DNA from 3 places in the Kitasatospora sp. NEAU-69 genome. Region 1 is predicted to be linked to each of the others. Evidence: riboswitches for the same ligand, from Rfam matches in the RefSeq annotation. Region 1 holds a riboswitch; each other region holds the start of a gene.
What was found. Region 1 has a riboswitch for cyclic di-AMP ahead of AC060L_RS05555 (glycoside hydrolase family 16 protein). Riboswitches for the same ligand answer to the same signal wherever they lie in the genome.
Positions count from the first base shown of each region.

Region 2: another riboswitch for cyclic di-AMP. It lies ahead of AC060L_RS33790 (transglycosylase family protein); the one in region 1 lies ahead of AC060L_RS05555 (glycoside hydrolase family 16 protein).
Region 3: another riboswitch for cyclic di-AMP. It lies ahead of AC060L_RS22410 (transglycosylase family protein); the one in region 1 lies ahead of AC060L_RS05555 (glycoside hydrolase family 16 protein).

Region 1 is NZ_JBWXUE010000003.1:289,221-293,415, reverse strand. It holds gene AC060L_RS05565 (helix-turn-helix transcriptional regulator) at 29-862, shown strand; gene AC060L_RS05560 (guanyl-specific ribonuclease) at 959-1,351, opposite strand; cyclic di-AMP (ydaO/yuaA leader) riboswitch at 1,624-1,800, shown strand; gene AC060L_RS05555 (glycoside hydrolase family 16 protein) at 1,804-3,051, shown strand; gene AC060L_RS05550 (hypothetical protein) at 3,090-3,566, opposite strand; gene AC060L_RS05545 (IclR family transcriptional regulator) at 3,602-4,195, opposite strand, start outside.
Region 2 is NZ_JBWXUE010000045.1:45,015-49,209, forward strand. It holds gene AC060L_RS33780 (LacI family DNA-binding transcriptional regulator) at 1-670, shown strand, start outside; gene AC060L_RS33785 (hypothetical protein) at 1,022-1,222, opposite strand; gene AC060L_RS33790 (transglycosylase family protein) at 1,379-2,566, opposite strand; cyclic di-AMP (ydaO/yuaA leader) riboswitch at 2,574-2,742, opposite strand; gene AC060L_RS33795 (sirohydrochlorin chelatase family protein) at 3,374-4,195, opposite strand, start outside.
Region 3 is NZ_JBWXUE010000019.1:146,692-150,886, reverse strand. It holds gene AC060L_RS22425 (DUF2254 domain-containing protein) at 1-757, shown strand, start outside; gene AC060L_RS22420 (hypothetical protein) at 770-1,357, opposite strand; gene AC060L_RS22415 (PPOX class F420-dependent oxidoreductase) at 1,552-1,977, opposite strand; cyclic di-AMP (ydaO/yuaA leader) riboswitch at 2,352-2,523, shown strand; gene AC060L_RS22410 (transglycosylase family protein) at 2,528-3,907, shown strand; gene AC060L_RS22405 (YchJ family protein) at 3,991-4,195, shown strand, end outside.

The DNA of each region.
Region 1 (4,195 bases):
GGCCCCCTGGACGGAGCACGCTCCAAGAGTGGCTCCGTCCGGGGAGGCCGGGTTGCGGCGTGTCTGCGCCGTGATCGACCTGCTGCTCGATGCCGTCGACGAGGAGACGCTCCTCCCGGCGCTGCTGCCGCTGCTGCTCCGCGCGGTGCCGGGGGACTCGCTCACCTGGTCCACCCGGACCACGCTCGCACGCTTCCCGAGGCACACGCCGGTGAACCTGTACAGCCCGGAGGCGGAGGCCGGCTTCTACCGGTACGCGCCCGAGGACCCGTTCTTCCGGCACACCGACATCACCGGGCCCGGCGTCCCGCTGCGCCGCTCCGACCTGCAGAGCCTCACCGACTACCACCGGCTCGGCACGTACAACGCGGTGCTGCGCGCGGTGGACGCGCAGTACCAGCTGGGGATGGCCTTCCCGGCCGGCTGGTCGGGCACCCGGCGGCGCACCGTCGCGCTGATCGTGAACCGCTCCGCCGGCGACTTCGCGGACGCCGACCTGGAGGCGGCCACGCTGCTGCGGGCCCGGCTGGGCCACGCGCTGGACCGGCTGGCGCCGCCGGTGCGGGTGCCCGCGGAGCTGTCCGCCCGGCTGTCCGCCCAACTGCCCGCCGAGCTGGCCGCACGGTTGACCGCGCGCGAGGCCGCGGTGCTCGACCTGCTCGCCGGCGGGCTGACCGACCGTCAGATCGGGCGGCGGCTGGCGGTCTCGCCGCGCACCGTGGACAAGCACCTGGAGCACGCCTACGCCAAGCTCCGGGTGCACAGCCGGGTGGAGGCGGCGGTGGTCTGGCAGGCGGCAGGCCGACTGCCCCCGGTCGGCGTGCGTCCGGGGGCAGTCGGTGGGTCTCGCCGGCCGCTCTGAGAGCGGACCGGCATCGTCGATCGGACCGCGATCGGACCGCGATCAGGCCGCGATCAGGCCGCGATCAGGCCGCGATCAGGCCAGGTCAGGCCCGTTTCAGCAGCTGAAGTCGACCAGGTAGAACGTGGAGTAGTGGTCGGACGTGTAGTAGTCCGAGCCGTCCTGGCCGGTGATGATCCGGCGGGTGCCACGGGTCCGGGCGCCCGGCGTGACGACCGTGTACTCCTGGTAGTAGCCGTCCGGCTCGCTGGGCAGCACGCCCTCGCGGTTCTGGAAGGTCTCGCCGTCCTGGGAGTACGGGAACGGGCCGCCCTGGGCGATCAGGTTGAGCGTGTCGTCCGCCTGGCTCGGCAGCGTGCTCTGGCAGACGTTGCCGCTGACGTCGGCGTGCGCGTCGGTGGCGGTGAGCGCGATCGGGGCCAGCGAGATCAGGCCGACGGTGAGAACGGACGCGGTACGCGACTTCAACGCGCGTAGAAGAGTGTGCATGGCAAGCAGTCTGAGGCCGCATCAGGGCGGCTGAGAAGGTGCCACGGGGGTACTCGGCGAGTCTTCATGTCCATGTAACTGTCACGTGGTCTGAGTGTTTGCTGTGCGCTGACTGGGAGCATGCCGGACGTCCGCCGTGAGCCGTTACGGGTGAATTGGTGTGAGTCGTCTGACATTGTGATTGATCTTCTGATCTGCCTAACCTGCAGGTCGCTCGCCCCCCCACGGCGAGCCCGACCGCCGGGGCGCCGAGTCCTGCCCGCCCGTCGTCCGGAACCAGAGCACCGCACCGGGCAGGAGCGGGGGACCCACGGTAGTGCTGCGACCCCGCTGACGCGTCTGCCCGTCACGCGCGGTCACGGCTTGGGGTGAAGCCGTGCCTTCCCGGCGGCCGGGCCACTTGCGGCCCGAACCCGACAGCTCACCTCGCAGGCGTCGCAAGAGGACCGCTCATGATCTCTTCCGCCACCCCCGTCCGCCTCGGCGTCGTCGCCGGCGCCCTCGCGCTGGTCGCCGTCCCGATCGTCGGCCAGGTGCCCGCCTGGGCCCGCACCTCCGCGCCCACGACGCCCAGCGTCACCCAGGACCGGCTGACGCCCGGCACCGCGACCACCGGAGCGGCCACCACCGCCGCACTGACCGTGCACTCCGGCTCCTGCTTCACCGTGAGGTCGCTGGGTGTCGGCGTGCGCGACGCGGCCGGCGACAACCTGGACTTCCCCGGCTCGCGGAGCAACGTGCAGCTCTGCCCGGGCGGGGTGTCGCTGACCACCGGCGCGCGGACCTTCGCGACCGGGTCGTACAGCATGTTCGGCTACTACCAGGACCAGGCGGGTACCTGGCACAACCTGCCGGCCCACACGCTGACCGTCGCCCCGGCGCAGACGCAGACGCAGACGCCGACCCCGGCGCCCGCCCCGACGCCGACCTCGACGCCCACCGTCACCCCGGCCCCCGCGCCGGCCCCGACGCCGAGCACCAGCCCGTCCACGTCCCCCGCCGCCCCCGCAGCGCCGGTCGCCGGCAAGTCGCTGACCTGGTCGGACGAGTTCAACGGCCCGCTGAACAGCGCCCGCTGGAACACCAGCAGCAGCACCGCGTACCAGTACGGCAACCACAACCCGAACGACAACAAGCTGGACTGGCTCGACCCGTCCGACGTCTCGGTCGCGAACGGTGTCGCCACCTTCACCGCCCAGCCGAGCAGCCACACCCTGGAGAACGGCAAGCAGGCCTGGACCACCGGGTTCCTGACCACCGAGGGCACCAGCGAGGGCTTCAAGGTCAAGACCGGCGACTACGCCGAGACCCGGGTGCAGCTGCCGGGCACGGCCGGTGCCTGGCCGGCGCTGTGGACCTGGTCGAACGGCAACGGCGAGATCGACTCGTTCGAGTACCACCCGGACAACCCGAACCTGCTGGAGCTGACCAACCACGTCAACCCCGCGCAGAAGTACTACACCGACGCGAACGCGGTGAAGCCCGGCCAGTGGGTGACCATCGGCACGTACTACGGCGCCAACTCGGTGGACTACTACGTCAACGGCGTCAAGGTCTTCTCCGACAACACCGGCGTGGGCGCCAACTGGTCGGCGTACCTGATCCTCAACCTGTCGATCAGCGCCGGCGAGTACCACCCGGCCCCGACCGGCACCGCCCCGATCAGCTTCGCCGCGGACTACGTGCGCGTCTACCGCTGACAGCTACCGGCGACGATCGCCTGAGGATCATCTGACGATCAGGTCCCGGAGACCCGAATCACGAATGGCGCGCTGTGGTTCGCCGGATTCGGGTCTCCGGTGCTTTCCACGCTCACCCGCCCGCCCGCCAGCGTCCCGCGCGCGGTGGCGGCGATCCGCACCGGCACCGTCGCGGTCGCCGAGCGCTGCGCCCGCAGGCCCGCCGGGAACGGGCAGCGGACCACCGAGGCGGTCGCGTTCGCCGTGCAGCCGGCCGGGAAGTACGGCCCCACCGCCGTCGCACCGACTGGCAGCCGGACCACGACGGTGAACGCGCCGGCGGTCGCCGACCCCTCGTTCGCGACGAACCCGTGCACCGTGGTGCTGCCGCCGGGCGGCGCCGGGGCGGGGTCCATCGGCACCACGGCGAGGTCGGCCTGAGCGACCGCCGGGGCGGCCGCCGGGTCAGCCGCCGCGCCGAGCAGGGCGGCGGTCAGCACGGGCGTGAGCAGCAGCGGGACGAGCAGTGGTCGCATGCCGTCACTTTACGTACGAGGCCGGTCACCCGGCATCAGGGCGCCAGGACCGCGCCCAGCCGTTCGGCGATCTGGCGCATCACCGGCACCAGCGCCGCGCCGCCGCTCTGCTCCTCCAGCGCCCGGATCCGCGCCTCGGGGCCGGAGACCGAGAGCGCGGTCGGCGTCGGCGCGCCGGGGACGGCGACCGCGATGCAGCGCACGCCGATCTCCTGCTCCTGGTCGTCCACCACGTAGCCGGCCTCGCGCGCGGCGGCCAGCTGGCTGAGCAGCGCGTCCGGGTCGGTGACGGTGAACTCGGTGTGCGCGGGCAGCGGGTTCGGGCCGAGCACCGCGCGCGCCTCGTCCTCGGGCAGCTGGGCCAGCAGTGCCTTGCCGACGCCGGTGCAGTGCGGCTGCACCCGGCGGCCGACCTCGGTGAACATCCGCATCGAGCGGCGCGACTGCACCTGCCCGACGTAGACCACCTCGCCGCCCTCCAGTACCGCCAGGTTGGCCGTCTCGCCGGTGGCCTCCATCAGCTCGGCCAGGTACGGACGGGCCCAGCTGCCGAGCAGCCGGCCCGCGGTCTCGCCGAGCCGGATCAGCCGCGGGCCGAGTGTGTACCGGCGCGCGGTGTCCTGGCGGAC
Region 2 (4,195 bases), on a different contig from region 1:
CGTCTTCGTCTCCGGCCTGCACGCCGACTCCACCGCCGACCACGACCGGTACGCCAAGCTGACCGGACGCCAGGTGCCGTTCGTGCTGATCAACGGCTACAGCGAGCGGATCGCCGCGCCGTTCATCTCGCCCGACGACCGGGCGGCGATGTGGATGGCCGTGCAGCACCTGGCCGAGCTCGGCCACGAGCAGATCGGCCTGGCCGTCGGCCAGCGCCGGTACGTGCCGGTGCTGCGCAAGATCGAGGGCTTCACCGCGGCGCTGCAGGCGGTGCTCGGCAAGACGGCCGAGGAGGCCGAGCAGCTGGTGCACCACACGCTGTTCAGCGTCGAGGGCGGCCACTCGGCGGCCGGCGCGCTGCTGGACCGCGGCTGCACGGCGATCGTCTGCGGCAGCGACATGATGGCACTCGGCGCGATCCGCGCGGTGCGCCAGCGCGGGCTGACCGTGCCCGGGGACATCTCGGTGGTCGGCTTCGACGACTCCCCGCTGATCGCCTTCACCGAGCCGCCGCTCACCACGATCCGCCAGCCCGTCGAGGCCATGGCCACCGCCGCCGTGGACGCCCTCCTGGAGGAGGTCGGCGGCGGCGCGGCCCAGCGGGCGGAGTTCATGTTCCAACCGGAACTGGTCATGCGCGGCTCCACCGGAGCCCGCCCCCACCGCTGAACCCCCGCCGGCAGCGCCATCCCCGCCCACCACGCTGACACCGCGCCAGCGTGGTGGCGCTGCGCCGGCCACGCGATCCCGGCCCCACCGCTGACACCGCGCGAGCGCTGGCAATCCCCTCTCCATCCCCACCCCGTAACGCTCGCCCTGCACCCGATGGGCATGCCTGAGCCCCGGCCACCTCTGGTGGCCGGGGCTCAGGCATGCCCATCGGGTTGCCCATCGGGTTGCCCATCGGGTTGCCCATCGGGTTGCCCATCGGGTTGCCCATCGGGGCTCGCGCTCAGCCGGGCAAGCCTGGGCCGGGCCCGGCCCAGGGCTGTCCGGCCCTCAGCCCTCAGCCCTCAGCCCTCAGCCCTCGGCTGCCGGGCGGTCCGTGTGGGGGCGGTCGAGTGCGGTGTGGGCCTCGCCCGTGCGCGCTTCGGTCCGCTGACCGCGGGCCAGGTAGTCGCGGACGATCAGCTCGACCGCGTCCTGCGGGTTCTTGGTGCCGCTGAGCAGCATCGCGTCGATGGCGAGATTGGCATCCAGCGTGACGGTCACCTTGGCCATGCGGGGTCCCCTCCTGATCGGTGGCGGACCCCCAGCATGCCGCACACCGGGAACGCCCGTGGGCCGCTCCCCCAAAGGGAAGCGGCCCACAGGCCCACAGTCGCGCAAGTGCCAAGTGCCAAGTGCCAAGCGCCGAGCGCTACGACCGACCGACGATCAGACCCGGCCGGCGAAGCTCGGGGCGTAGTTCGCGATGGTCTCGTACTTCACGCCCGCGCTCGGGTTGGCGGCCTCGACGAAGCTGCCGTTGCCCACGTAGATCGCGACGTGGTAAACGCCCGCCGTGCTGCCGTCGTTCGACCAGAACAGCAGGTCGCCCGGCTGCAGGCTGTTCATCGACACCGGGGTGGCGGCGGCGGCCTGGTCGGCGGCGACGCGCGGGATGGAGATGCCCGCCGCGGCCATCGCGGCCTGGGTCAGGCCGGAGCAGTCCCAGCCGCCGTTGCCGGTGCCGCCGTAGACGTACGCCTGGCCGACCTTGGACTCGGCGAACGCGACCGCGGTGGCCATCGCGCCGCTCGGCGCGACAGCGGCGGCCGGAGCCGCGGTGGCGGCCGGGGCGCTCGTCGTGGTGGTGGCGGTGGTGGCAGCGGCCGCAGGCGCGTTGCCGCCGCCCTGCTGGCCCGAGGTGCCGAGGTGCAGGCGCTGGCCGGGGTAGATGGAGTCCGGACCGTGGGTCAGCTGCGCCTTGTTGAGGTCGTACAGCTTCTGCCAGCCGCCGTCCACGTGGTGGCTGCTGGCGATGGTGGACAGCCAGTCACCCGCCTTGACGGTGTAGTCCTGGTTGCCCTGCGAGCCGTGGTTCCAGTTGCCCCAGCCGCCCTGGCCGTTCCAGCTGTGGCCGGAGCCACTGCCCTGCGCCGAGTTGCCCTGCGCGGGGGCGCTCGCGGCCGGCGTGCTCGGAGCCGGCGTGCTCGGAGCCGGGGTGCTGGTCGCCGCGGCGCCCGGGTTGATCGCCGGAGCGGCACCGCCCTGGGTCAGGCCGGCCTGCGGGCCGCAGACGGGCCAGGCGCCGGGGCCCTGGTCCGCGAGGACCTTCTCGGCGACCGCGATCTGCTGGTCCTTGGTGGCCTGGTTGGCCTGCGCGGCGTACTGGGTGCCGCCGTACGCGGCCCAGGTGCTCGCGGAGAACTGCAGGCCGCCGTAGTAGCCGTTGCCGGTGTTGATGCTCCAGTCGCCGCTGCTCTCGCACTGGGCGACCTTGTCCCAGGTGGAGACCGTCGCGGCGGACGCCGTGGTGGCGGTGATGCACGGCAGGCTGAGGCCCAGGCCGACCAGGCCGGTGGCCGCGATCAGGCGGCGCGCGTTGCGGGACGGACGGGTCGTGCCGGTAGTGGGCAGCATGAAGACGCGTTCCTCTCCTACGCCTACGAGGTGAGCTGTCGGATTCGGGCTGGAGTTGCCCGGCCGTGCTGAGCACGGCTTCACCCCTAGCCGCAGGCGTCGTGCCGGTCCGAGGACCGACGCCCGCAGCGCTTACCTGTGGTTCCCCCGCTCCTGCCGTGATGCGTCTGTGCGGTGCAAGCGCGACCGGTGGCAGGATTCGGCGTCCGGTTGCTCTTGGTCCGTGTGACCACGAACGGGGAGCACGTTAGACAGAGATAAGTTGAATTCGCAAATGCCTGTGACGGCCATCACATGGCCTTTTCGCCATTGTCAAGATCAATAGCGGAGATCATCTGACAGGCCTTCGGCTGCAAGGACCCTTCGTTGACGATCTTTACCTGGTAAGTAAGCCCTCGCCGACCGGAGTTGGCCTCCCGTCAGACCCGGCGAAACCTGATGCCCCATCCGGGATCAGTGAATTCGATCATGGCTCGCGAGGATGGGGGAGTGTCCATGAATTCGACCGACCAAAGGGTCGGGACCCGGGATCCGACGGTCCGTCCGAAGTGCCAAGACGATGGGGCGAATGTCCGTTTCACTCTGGTTTGGCATTTCTGACGACCCGTTCGCGGGTTTGCCGCACAAACGCACAAGCGTGGATGCACAAGAGCACAAGCAGCGAATGTGCGGCCGCGAAATGCACAAGCGCACAAAGCGCGAACCGGCAAAGCACAAACGCACAAACGCACAAACACGGAAAGGCTCCCCACCCGACTGCGGGTGGGGAGCCTCCCCGGTTGCTGCTGCGGAGCGCCTGAGGCGGTGTTACTCGGCCATCTCGGCTGCTGCGGCCGCTTCAGCGGCCTCGGCGGCGGCCACCGCCTCGGCCTCGATCTGCTCGGCGGTCGGCAGGCCCAGCTCGCCCAGTGCGACGAGGTACGCGGAGGCGATCAGCTGCCCTATGGTCGAGTAGCTGCCGACCGGGTCCGCCGAGGGGCAGCCGGTCTCCTCGGCCGCGGCGGCCAGCAGGGCCGGGTCCACCTCGGGGCCGATCACCAGCGGGGCGAGCGCCGGCCGCTGCGAGCCGGTGGCCCGCAGGTGCTCGACGGCGGCGGCGACCGAACCGGGCACGTCCAGCGCGGCCGGGACCACGGGGACGGCCAGGCGGGCCGCGAGCAGCACGCCGGTGATCCCGGCCGCGGCGGCGGCCTCCTCGCCACCGGCGGTGGTCAGCACCACGCCGTCGGCCGCCGTCGTGATGGCGAACAGCCGGGCGCGGTCGGCGCGGGCCAGACCGGCCTCGGAGAGCCGCACGTGGACGGCCTCGGCGAGCAGCGGGTGCGGACCGAGCGGATCGGTCAGCAGTGCGCCGGTCTCGGCGGCCAGCTGCTGCAGTGCCGTCAGCTGCTGGTGCGGGCCGGGTAGCAGCGGGATCAGCACCGGGGTCGGCAGGCCGGCCCCGACGGCGCCGGCGATCAGCTCGGCCGCGGTCGGCAGCGTGGCGCCGAACGACGGTGCCCCGGCTTCGCCCTCGCCCTCGCCCTGCGGCGCCTCGTCGGTCGCGGCCGACGGCAGCCACCCGGCGGCGAGTTGGATGCCGGGCTGCTCGCCGCGGACCATGGACAGGATCTCGTCGACCAGGGCGAC
Region 3 (4,195 bases), on a different contig from region 1:
GCCGGACGCCGCCGAACTGCTGCGGCTGATCGACCGGACCGGCGCGGTGATCCCCACGCCCGAGAGCGGATACCTCCAGTACCTCAAGCACGAGCAGCTGATAGCGCTCGCGGCCGAGGCCGACGCGGTGCTCCATCTCCCCTACCGGCCGGGGCACTTCCTGGTCCGCGGCCGGCCGCTGGCGGTGGTCTGGCCGGCCTCCGCGGCGCCCGCGCTGACCGGCCGGCTGGCCCGGCTGCAGGTCACCGGCCCGTACCGGACGCTCACCCAGGACGTCTCCTTCGGCGTCGACCAGCTGGTGGAGATCGCCATCCGGGCGCTCTCCCCCGCCGTCAACGACACCTTCACGGCGCTGACGTGCATCGACTGGCTGAGCGACTGCCTGTGCCGGATCACGCACGGCTGGCACCCGCGCCGGGTGCACCGCGACCGGGCCGGCCGGATCCGGGTGATCGCCGCGCAGCCCGCCTACGACCGGCTGGTGCAGCGGGCTTTCGAGAAGATCCGGCAGTCCTCGGCCGGCATGCCGGCCGTGATGATCCGCCAACTGGAGTCGCTCTGCCGGGTCCTGGAACAGACCGAGCACCCGGGGCGCCGCCAGGTGCTGCTGGACCAGGGGGCGATGATCTGGCGCGGCTGCGAGGAGTCGGTCTCGGAGCCGGCCGACCGGCGGGACGTCCAGGCGCGGTACGCCGCGCTGCTGGACCTCGGTGAGTCGCTCGACACGTCACTCGCCGAGTCGCTCGACGGGCCGTGACGCCGCGCCCGTTCAGGCCGTGCTGTACCAGTCCCAGTCGAGCCCCAGATCCGGCACCTGGCCCTCGCGCGAGGCGATGGTGATCAGCGGGCGGTCCTTCCACACCTGCGGATCGTTCTCGCGCCGGCAGAGCAGCACCCGGGCGTGGTCGGTGTTCGAGACCAGGACCAGCACCGCCTCCTTGCGCAGCGCCTCGAACACCGCCGGGTCCGGATCGGCGAGCGCCGCACGCAGCCGGGCCCGGTCGTCGAGGCGCAACCGGCCGCGGTCGCCGTAACCGAGCGGGCGGGTCTCGGCGGTGGCTCTGGCCTCGCCCCGGGAGAGCGTCATCATCGCCAGCAGGGTCGGGATCCGGCCCGGGTCGGTGACCCCCTCGCCCTGCGCGGCCCGGTAGACGGCGAGGCCGACCAGGGCGCGAACGGCGTCCAGATCGGCCCCGGCGACCCGGGGATCGTGGGAGGCGGACCAGAGCGTCAGCCCGAGCGCCCAGTGCATGGAGACGTCCAACGCGGCGGCGTTTCCCATCAGCGCGGCGTCGACCTCCCACCACCAGCGCGGATCGCCCTGCGACGCCTCGACCTCCGGTTCCAGTTCGTGCACAGCACACCTCACTCCTGGTGTGCGCACCGCGGTTCCTGTCGTGAGCTGTCGTGGTGCGCAACCCCTATCGTGCTGCGCCGCGCCGTGCGGTGTCCGGCAATCCGGCAAACCCACGATTGCGGGCTGCCGGAAGGGCGTTGACCGGTTTCTCAGGTCAGGCTCAGGACGAGCGCGGCATCAGGCTCGGCTCCGCCTCAGCCGGTCTGACCGTAGAGGCGCTCGACGTGCAGCTTCACGAGCAGCCGGCGGTCACGGACCATCACCGAGCGGAACTCGTCCCAGTTTGGGTGCTCGCCGCGGGCCGCGCGGTAGTGGTCGACGAGCTCCTCGACGGCCGCGTCGTCCGGCGCGGCGGCGACCGCCGTGAGTTCGACGGTGCCCTCGGCCACCGCCCAGGTCCAGAAGTCCTCACTCGTCACGTGCAGGCTCGCGCGCGGGTCGCGGGCGAGGTTCCTGGCCTTCGCGCGGTCGGCGGTGGTGGAGACCCGGATCAGGTCGCGCGCCGGGTCGTAGTGGTAGTTCACGTTGGACAGCTGCGGCCGTCCGTCGTGCTTCAGGGTGGCCAGCACCCCGGCGTTGCGGGCAGCGATGAGATCACGGATCGCGGCGTCGTCCGCCATGGTCCCCTCCAGGTCATGGATGGATCTGTCTGGTCTGTCACCGAACTGCTGTGCGCCTTGAACTGCTGCGCGCCTTGCTCTGTTCCCCCGCTCTGTCGCCACAGTAGCGGGCGGGGCGGGGATCGGCGGGCGGGATCGGGCCGGACGGAACGCGTCTCCCGTGGCCGGTGGCAACCATGCCGACCGGAGGCGGCGGCCGGGACTGGAGACGCCTCCCGCGATCGGAGGTGTCTGCACGGAGGACCGCTGCGCTGCCGTGATTCGCATGTGATGTCGGCGATGCGGGGTTGTTATCAGTGTGATGATCCGTCTAGTCTCCGTGCAGCTCGCTTGTAGCGGGCGCCCGAGCGCGGTACGCCGAATCCTGCCCACCGCGTCTTACGGGACCTCGACCACGACCTCGGGGCAGGAGCGGGGGACCCAGGTTCAGTGCCGACTCCCCTCGGCTAGGGGTGAAGCCGCCCAGCGGAGCGATCCGCGACGGCGGCCGGGCCACCTCCCGGTCCGAACCCGACAGCTCACCTCGAAGGCGTGCGGAGAGGTACGTTCCATGGTCTTTTCCGGTTCCGGCCGCCACCGTCGCCCGTCCCAGGCCGACCGCGCCGTCGCCGCCGCGGGCGTGGCGAGCGTCGGCCTCGCCCTGCCGCTGCTGACCGCCGCGAGCGCACACGCCGCCACGCCCACCACCTGGGACGCGGTCGCGCAGTGCGAGACCGGGGGCAACTGGAGCGCCAACGCGGGCGACGGGTTCTACGGCGGCCTGCGGATCACCCAGCGCACCTGGGACGCGAACGGCGGCGACCAGTACGCCTCCGACGCCGACCACGCGAGCCGGGGCCAGCAGATCACGGTCGCCGAGCGGATCCTGGCCGCCGAGGGGCCGAATGCCTGGGGCAGCTGCGCGACGACGGCGGGGCTGGGCCAGACCGGACCGACGACGCCGTCCCCCGCACCGAGCACTCCCACGCCGGGTACGTCCGCGCCGAGCACCCCCGCGCAGACCCCGCCGACTCAGAGCACTCCGACTCAGAGCGCCCCGACCCAGGGTGCTCCCACCCAGAGCGTCCCGACCCAGAGCAGTGCGGCCCCGAGCGCTCCCACCCAGAGCACGGCCGCGCCGAGCACTCCCACCCAGACGCTGACGAACCAGCCGCAGCAGCCCCAGAGCCAGCCGACGACGCCGCCGGCCACCGCGCCCGGCATCACCACGCCGGCTCAGCCGGCCGCCCCGGCCACGACGCCCACCCAGGCGACCACCCCGGCGGCCCCGGGCCTCCAGCCCCCCAGCGCCGCCACCACCACGCCGGCCAACACCACCACGCCGGGTACCCCCGGCACCCCCTCCGCCGGGCCGAGCACCCCCACCGCCGCACCGACGACGCCCCCGGCCACCACCACGCCGGGTACCCCCGGCACCCCCTCCGCCGGGCCGAGCACCCCCACCGCCGCACCGACGACGCCCCCGGCCACCACCACACCGGCCACGCCCAGCACCACCACGCCGGCGGCGCCCACGACCACCCCCGGCACGAGCGCCGTCCCCACCGCGCCGTCCGCCCCGGCCCCGACGCCCAGCGCGCCGACCACCTCACCGGTCCTCTCGCCGAGCATCATGCTCAACGCGTTCAGCGTGTTCGGTCCGGCGACTACCCCCGCGCCCGCCCCGGCGGTGCCGAGCTACCCGGACGCACCCGTCCCCGCGCCGACCACCGCACCGACCGCACCCGCGGCACCGGCACCGGCACCCGCGACCCCAGCGCCCGCGGCCGGTACGCCCGGCGCCTACACCGTCCAGTCCGGCGACAACCTGTACGACATCGCCAGCGCCCACCACGTCGGCAGCTGGCAGCAGCTGTACCAGGACAACCTCGGCACCGTCGGCCAGAACCCCGACCTGATCCTCCCCGGCCAGCAGCTGCACCTCTCCTGACACCGGGCCACACGCGTCGAGGTCGGTCCTTGCCAGGGCCGGCCTCGACGCCAGCGCATCGGACGATCCGTCACAATGGCCCCATGTCCCGACGCACCAACCGCTCGCCCCGGCCCCGCCCCACCACTTCAGGCTCCGGCCCCGGCCTCGTGCCGACCGCCGCCTGCCCGTGCGGCCTGCCCGCGAACTACGGCGACTGCTGCGGCCGGCTGCACCGCGGCGAGGCTCAGGCAGCGACGCCCGAGCAGCTGATGCGCTCGCGGTTCAGCGCCTTCGCCGTCCAGGACG